Regions from separate parts of the Variovorax sp. GW823-FHT04F07 genome, predicted to be linked through region 2. Evidence: riboswitches for the same ligand, from Rfam matches in the RefSeq annotation. Region 2 holds a riboswitch; the other holds the start of a gene.
The links. A riboswitch is a leader RNA that binds a small molecule or an ion and turns the genes downstream of it on or off. The one in region 2 is predicted to bind cobalamin.

Region 1 (3,817 bases), 920 kb from region 2:
CGTGTAGCCGCCGAGCTTGACGGTGTTGGCCGCGTCGTCGTAGCGCTTGCCCGAACTCTGGAGCTCGGCGCCCAGCGTCCAGCCGGCGATGCGCCAGTCGGCGCCCAGCGTGCCGTGGACCCGGGCGCGGCGTGCCAGCAGGTGGTCGGTGGCGAGGTCGCGCGGGTCCTGGTAGTCGAGCGAGGCGCGCAGCGTGACGTCGCCGATGCGGTGACCGCCCGTGAGCGTCACGCCCTGGTAGCGTGCGCGCGCCGTGCTGGCGTAGCAGCCGAACGACGACTGGCAGCCCTTGGCGCTGCCGTCGAACACGATGAGGTTCTGCACCCGGTTGCGGTACAGCACGATGCCGGCCTGCGTGGCGCCGGCCGTGTACTGCAGGCCCAACTCGACGTTGCGGCTCGATTCGGGCTGCAGGCTCGCCAGGCCGTACTCGCTGAAGCGCTGGTACAGCGTGGGCGCGCGGAACGCGGTGCCGGCCGACACGGTGGCGCGCAGGCTCGGCGTGATCGCGTAGCCGTAGGCGGCGCTGCCGGTGGTCTTGCCGCCGAACTCGCTGTCGTCGTCATGGCGCACATGCAGCTGCAGCGAATGCGGGCCCTTCACGTAGCCGTAGCCCAGTGCGGCGGCGTTCTGCGAGCGGTCGCGCGAGAACAGCTTGGCCGAGGTGGTGGGCGCGTTTTCGAGCGCGTCTTCGCGACGCTCGAGCGTGGCGGTCACCAGGTGCGCGCCGAAGCGGAATTCGTTCTGGAACAGGTAGCCGCGCAGGCGGGTCTCGGTGCGGTAGAACGAGGGCTGGGTCTTGTAGACGGTCTGCGAATCGGTCACCTGCAGGCGGGTGCTGTAGATGTCGTTCCATTTGGCCGACCAGGTCAGGCCGGCAGTGCGCAGCTCGTTGGTCGACACGTCGTCGCGGAAGGTGATCGGCGGCTTGGTGCGAAAGCTCACCGACGGGTCGTAGGCCGCCTCGGTGTTGCTGGTGAGCAAGGTGGCGTCGATGCGCTGATCGGGCGTGATCTGGAAACCCAGCTTCAGGTTGCCCGAGGTGCTGCGGTAGCCGTCGCGGTCGGGGTTGGTGAAGCCGTCTTTCGAGGGCGTGCGCTTGGCGATGGGCTGGATGTTGAAGCCCTTGCTTTCCTCATGCGCGACGCCGAACGAGTAGTCGAGCAGGCCCGACTTGCCGCTCACGCCGCCTTCGATCCGGCGCAGGCCGTGGCTGCCGAAGCCGATGCCGGCGTAGGGCGACACGCCCTCCTCGCCGCGCTTGGTGAAGAGCTGGATCACGCCGCCCACGGCGTCCGAACCGTACACCGCGGCGGCCGGGCCGCGCAGCACTTCGATGCGGTCGATCTGCGCGAGCGGAATGCCTTCCCAGCCGGCGCCGCCGGTCGATTGCGAATCGATGCGCACGCCATCGAGGTAGACCGCGGTGAAGCGCGATTCGGCGCCGCGGATGAACACGCTGGTGGCGTTGCCCACGCCGCCGCTGCGCGAGATTTCCATGCCCGGCAGGCGCGCCAGCACGTCGGCCACGCCGGTCGCGCCGCTGCGTTCGATGGTCTTGCGGTCGATGATGGAGACATCGCCCACCAGGTCCGACAGCGCCTGCGGCGTGCGGTTGGCGGTGACAACGGTCTCGTCGAGCGTGCCAGGTGCTGCGGCGGCGGCTTGCGCCTGCGCGGCCAGCGGCACCAGCGCCAGACCGCCGAAGGCCGAAGCCAGGGCGAGCGTCAGCGGCAGGCACGCGGGACGGTTGCGGCGCACGCTGGCGCGGCCGCTGGAGAGGGAAACACAGGAAATCATGGGGTGAACCGAACGAACTTCTATGCCCTGGCCGGCTTCCCCGCCGGCGCCATGGGCGTCATGGCTGCCGATGCGGCAGCCGCCTTGTTGGCCGGTATCCGGGCTGGCAGATCGACCCTTTGCCGCCTTCCCAGGCACCTGTTTCAGGGCGCCCAGTGGCTGGATGGAAAGGGGTGACGCGTTGCGGCGTCGTCTGCTTGACCGTTGCGGGGGCAGCGCAGGCGGCTTCGGCCCCGGGGGGCGTCCACTCCTGCTTCCCGTTGAACTGCGCCGTGCGAACCACGCCGCGAGCACCAACGGGCAGGATTTTAGGCCCACGGGGCGGCCACGCCACACCCGGTTTGATCACCGGCGGCGCAGGCCCCAGAATCTCGGCCACGTCCGGCGCGCGCCCGCGCGGTGCGCCAGACCTTCCGAATTCCCGGGAAACTACAATCGCCAACCATGCCCGCCTCCAGCCCCATCGACCAGATCGCCGAGCGTGTGGAACGCCTGCTCGTGCGTCACGAAGAGGTGCAGCGCACCAACGCGCTGCTGCAGGAACAGGTCGATGCGCTCACGCGTGAACGCGACGGCCTGAAGTCGCGACTCGCCGCGGCCCGCACCCGCCTCGACGCCCTGCTCGAACGGCTGCCGGCCGAACCCCCTTCCGAAGATTCCCATCACGCATGAAGCAGATTGAAGTACAGATCATGGGCCAGAGCTATTTGCTCGGCTGTCCCGACGGCGGCGAAGCGCAACTGCGCGAGGCCGTCGACCGCGTGGACGCGGCCATGTGCAAGATCCGCGATGCGGGCAAGGTGAAGGCACGCGACCGCATCGCCGTGCTCGCCTCGCTGAACCTGGCTTTCGATCTCGCGGCCCAGCAGGCCGCTGCTGCCGCCGCACCGGCCCCTGCCGTTGCCGCAGCCACCGAAGAAACCGCCGCCGACACCGACCCGAAGGCCGCCCAGCTCATTCAGAGACTCGATCAGGCCCTGGCGGGCGATGGACATTTGCTCTGAGGGCACGCGGCCCGGCACATCCGGGGCGTAAAATCCGTTTTGTCTGCAGACGTGTCGGGCTTAATATTTCCTTGTTCCAATGCTCTCCGGAGCCGGGCTTGGTACATCGCTTGACGGGCGTGATCATCTCGCGTCAGATGAACCCGAAGTCCTGCTGCCCTCGCCCACCTGAACCCTGGTTCAGGATGCGGGTCCGGCACACCATCTGCAGACACCTTTTCCCGCCACGGCCCCCTGCTTCACCGCACGGGGCCGTTGCTTTTTCAGCCGCTCGTTCTTTCCCCATCCTCCCGTGAACCTCGCTGCCCTGCTCGACCCGCTCCTGATCGCCGAACTCGCCGCGCTCGGCCTGGGCACCGGTTTCCTCGCCGGCCTGCTGGGCATCGGCGGCGGCATGCTGATGGTGCCGTTCATCACGATCATCATGGGCCAGCGCGGCGTGCCGGCCGACCTGGCGGTGAAGATGGCGATCGCGACCTCGATGGCGACGATCATCTTCACGTCGGTGTCCAGCGTGCGCGCGCACCACAAGCGCGGCGCGGTGCGCTGGGACATCGTGCAGCGCCTGGCCCCCGGCATCGTCATCGGCAGCCTCGCGGGCAGCCTGGGCGTGTTCGCGCTGCTCAAGGGCACGGCGCTGGCCATCTTCTTCGCGCTGTTCGTGGGCTTCTCGGCCACGCAGATGTTCCTCGACAAGAAGCCCAAGCCCACGCGCCAGATGCCCGGCACCGGCGGCCAGCTCGCGGCGGGCGGCACCATCGGCTTCATCTCGGGCCTGGTGGGCGCGGGCGGCGGCTTCATCAGCGTGCCGTTCATGACCTGGTGCAACGTGGCGATCCACAACGCGGTGGCGACCAGCGCGGCGCTGGGCTTTCCGATCGCCGTAGCCAACGTGCTCGGCTATGCGCTCAGCGGCCAGTCGGTGCAGGGCCTGCCGGCCGGCGCCTTCGGCTACATCTGGCTGCCCGCGCTCGTGGTGATCGCGGCCTGCAGCGTGTTCACCGCCCCGCTAG
Region 2 (3,817 bases):
GCCAGGTCGAGCGTGGCCTCGATGCCTTCGGACGACTGCTTGCCGATCTGCTGCACGACGGTCGGGTCGTTCGCGTCACGCGACAGCAGCTTGGTCTTCTCGATGCGGTAGGCGGCCACGCTCCAGGCGCCGCGGCCCTCGGCCAGCTGGCGCTTGTAGCCGACCTCGACCTGCTTGCCGACGCTGAGCTCGAACGGCACCTGCGTGGCCGAGGTGCTGATGAGCCCCGTGAGCGGATCGGCCGCGCGCGCCACCTGCGCATAGAACGACTGGGCGGCGTCGGGCGCGTAGACCACGCCCAGGCGGCCGGTGGCGTACTCGAAAGTCTTGTCCAGGCGCGGGGCGCGGTTCTGCGGGTCGGTGCGCACGATCTTCGCGTGGTCCCAGCGCAGGCTGCCGACCACCGACCATTGCTCGTTGAAGGCCAGCTTGTCTTCGGCGAAGAAGGCGTAGGTGCTGGTCTTGGTCTTGTAGCGCGGCAGGTAGGGCGTGGGCGAGACGTAATAGCCGGGGTTGAAGACGAAGGCGTCGACCACCGAGCGCCCGCCATAGGGCGTGTCGCTCGAATTCAGGAAGTCGATGCGGTTGGCGTCGAAGCCCACCAGCACCTGGTTCTTCAGGCCGAACAGCGCGTGCTTGAAGGTGGCGTCGGTGCGGTTGCCGATCTGTTCCTGGTCGTGGCCGATCTCCAGGTAGTCGCCGCGCGTCACGCGGTTCGTGGTGGCGCTGTAGGTGTAGGTTTCGCTGTCGCGCCAATGGCGCTTGCTGTCCAGGCGATAGAGCTGGTTGCGCACGGTGACGGCGTCGTTGGGCGTCCACTGCGCATCGAGGCGGGTCCAGCGGTCGCGGTACTTGACCTCGGCGTCGTCGAGGTTGTAGTTCTGTTCGCGGTTCAGGCTGCTCAGGCGGCCGTTGACGAGCGGCACGCCGAAATAGCGCTGCGGCGTCTGGCGGCCCTCGTCGTGCGAGAGCGTGAACTGCAGCCGCGGCGACACATCGAGCCGCACCGCGCCGCCCACCGCGAGGCTCTCGGCCTCGCCGCGCTGCATGAAGCCGTCGGTCTTGCGGTGGCTGATGTCGAAGCGGTACGAGAGCATGTCGTTGATCGCCCCGCCGCTGCCGAAGGCGACCTGGCGCGTGGCGTCGGAGCCCACGGTCACGAGCGCCTCGTTGCGAATCGGGCCACGCGTGGGCTTCTTGGGCACCACGTTGATCGCGCCGCCGATGGCGCCCTCGCCGAACATCACCGAGGCGGCGCCGCGCAGCACCTCGATGCGGTCGGTCGACCAGGTGTCGAACGGGAAGGTGACGGTGCCGGCGCCCACGTACAGGCGCGTGCCGTCGTACAGCTGCATCACCGAGCCATGACCGTTGAAGCCGCGCGCCGACAGCGACGAACCGCCGTTGCCCGGCGCGGGCGAGCCCGTGATGCCCGTGGCGCGGCTCGCGGCCTCGACCACCGACACGTCGCCGCGCGCGCGGATCGCGTCGCCAGTGAGCACCTCGATGCTCGCCGGCGTTTCGAGCGGCGTGAGGCCCAGGCGGCTGCCGGTCTGCGTGGGTTCGTCCAGGGCCAGCGGCGTGTGGCGGCTGGCTTCGACCTGCACGGGCGTGAGGCTGGGGCGGCCGGTCGTGTCGCCCGACTGGGCGAGCGCTGGCCCGCAAGCGAGGCCGAGCCCCAGCGAAAGACCTGAAAGACCCGAAAGGCGCGCCCGTTGCAGGGGCGGGCCCGAGCGATCGCGCGGCGGCGATGCAATGCGATTCATCCGACTTCTCCTCCAGCCCGCGTCCCCGCAGGCTCCTGACAGATCGCGGATGCCGAGGGAGAAGAGACGAGGGGCGGTGCCGTTTCGCGCGAGGGAAAAGCGGCAGGCCCGGACACGCACTCCCGCAGCATCCGAAGGCGGTTGCGAAGGCCGGTATCCGGGCTCGCGGAGTGCGTCGGGGTGCGATGCATGCACCTCGGCGCCGAAGCCCTCGCCTTCCCACGCCGAAGCGCAGTGGCTGCCCGGGCGAAGAATCGCCGGGACCTGAGGGTGTCGATGTCCGCTGACCGTTGCGGGGGCAGCGCAGGAATGGAAGGGTCGTTCGAAAAAAAACGACGCCTCGCACCTGCTTCCCGTTTAACCCCGCCGCCAATCCTGTGACTGGTCGTGCAGGGCACCTTCGAACCGTGGGGTGTTGGACGACACCGGTGTGAACCAATGTTTCCAACCGCCGGGATTATAGGGAGCGCCCTGCGGCGGCGCCCTTGCGGGCCTCGTCAGACGGGCTTGCCGTCGGGCCCGAACAGCCGCCGCAGCACCGCCACGCCGGCCACCAGTGCATTCGAATACGTGGCGTAGGGCTCGTGGGCGGCTTCGAGCGGCACGTACACATGGGTGGAGTCGCCGGGCGAGCCGTCCACGGCCTCCATCAGCACCCAGTAGAACTCCCCTTCTTCCAGTTCGTGGACGGTGAGTGCGATGTCTCTCGGCGAAGGCATGACGGTCAGAAATGAAACAGGGAATGAACCCGCCTTTGAACGGGCCGGGGGCTGGCGCGGTTGTCAGCGTCAGTACTAGGGGTTCTCCTACAGTGCCTGGACGCCGCGCGGCCTAATGTTAGGGGTGGGGAGTTGCATCAGAACAAGGAGTCAGCATGAAACATTTCACGCTTGAACCCAACATGCGCGCCGCCTTCGGTGGCGCGTTCTACCCGACCGGTTACTCCCTGGTGATGTTTCCGAGCGTCGAAGATGCCAGCCGCATCGGCCACGGGCTGATCGCGAAAGGCATCGTGAGCGGCGACGAGGTCTACCTGATACCGGCCGAAACCGTCCTGGCGGAAATCGCGCCGACCGTGCATGCCTCGCACAGCCCCCTGCCCTCCGCCGGCACCGACGGCGACACGGTGCGCGCCTTCATCCAGCTGGCCCACGAAGGCCACACGGGCCTGCTGATCCGCACCAAGGACGGCGCCATCACCGAGCGCGTGATGGAACTGGTGCGTACCGTGCCCTACTCGATCGCCGAGCGTTATCGCACGCTGGTGATCGAGGACCTTTGAGTTCTCAGGCCGGCACCGCCATCGCGGCGGCGCGCTGCACCACATCGCGGGCCATGGCCTGGGCGAGTTCCTGTTCGCCCAGAAACACCTTCGCGTCGGTTTCGGCGGCCAGCAGGCGGGCTTCCTGCTCGTTGTGGCTGCGCACCACGGTCTGGATGGTGGGGTTCAGCGTGCGCGCGGTTTCGATCATCTGGCGCACGTTCATGGCGTCGGGCGTGGCCACCACGAGCACGCGGGCGCGCGCCACGTGCGCCTGGATCAGCACCGCCGGGTCGGCCGCGTCGCCCCACACGGCGGGGATGCCGGCTTCGCGCAGCTTCTCGACCAGCTCGCGGTTCTGCTCGGCCACCACGTAGGGGATGTCGTTGGTCTCGAGCTCGGCGGCGATGCGCCGGCCCACGCGGCCGTAGCCGACCAGCACCACCTGGCGCGACAGGTACTTGGCCTCGGTGGTCATGGGCAGCTCGGCCAGCGGGTCGCTGCGCGCGTCGAGTTCGCGCGCGAACTTCGAATGCGCGTGCAGCCATTTCTGCAGCGGCGCGATGAGGCTGAACCACAGCGGGTTGGTGGCGATGGAGATCAGCGCGCCCGCCAGCACCAGGCTCTGCCCTTCCACCGGCAGCAGGCCGAGCGACACGCCCAGCCCGGCCAGGATGAACGAGAACTCGCCGATCTGCGCCAGGCTCGCGCTCACGGTGAGCGCGGTGGCCAGCGGGTAGCGGAACACCAGCACCAGCGCACAGGCCGCGAGCGACTTGCCCAGCACGAT

Region 1: it holds a riboswitch for cobalamin, as region 2 does, so the genes downstream of both, AC1RAA_RS03270 (TonB-dependent receptor domain-containing protein) here and AC1RAA_RS07660 (TonB-dependent receptor) in region 2, are expected to answer to the same signal.

What each region holds. Positions count from the first base shown of each region.
Region 1 is NZ_JBXAIG010000001.1:701,235-705,051, reverse strand. It holds gene AC1RAA_RS03270 (TonB-dependent receptor domain-containing protein) at 1-1,800, opposite strand, end outside; cobalamin riboswitch at 1,873-2,113, opposite strand; gene AC1RAA_RS03265 (hypothetical protein) at 2,245-2,472, shown strand; gene AC1RAA_RS03260 (cell division protein ZapA) at 2,469-2,804, shown strand; gene AC1RAA_RS03255 (sulfite exporter TauE/SafE family protein) at 3,097-3,817, shown strand, end outside.
Region 2 is NZ_JBXAIG010000001.1:1,618,177-1,621,993, forward strand. It holds gene AC1RAA_RS07660 (TonB-dependent receptor) at 1-1,766, opposite strand, end outside; cobalamin riboswitch at 1,898-2,182, opposite strand; gene AC1RAA_RS07665 (hypothetical protein) at 2,264-2,485, opposite strand; gene AC1RAA_RS07670 (hypothetical protein) at 2,641-3,048, shown strand; gene AC1RAA_RS07675 (cation:proton antiporter domain-containing protein) at 3,053-3,817, opposite strand, start outside.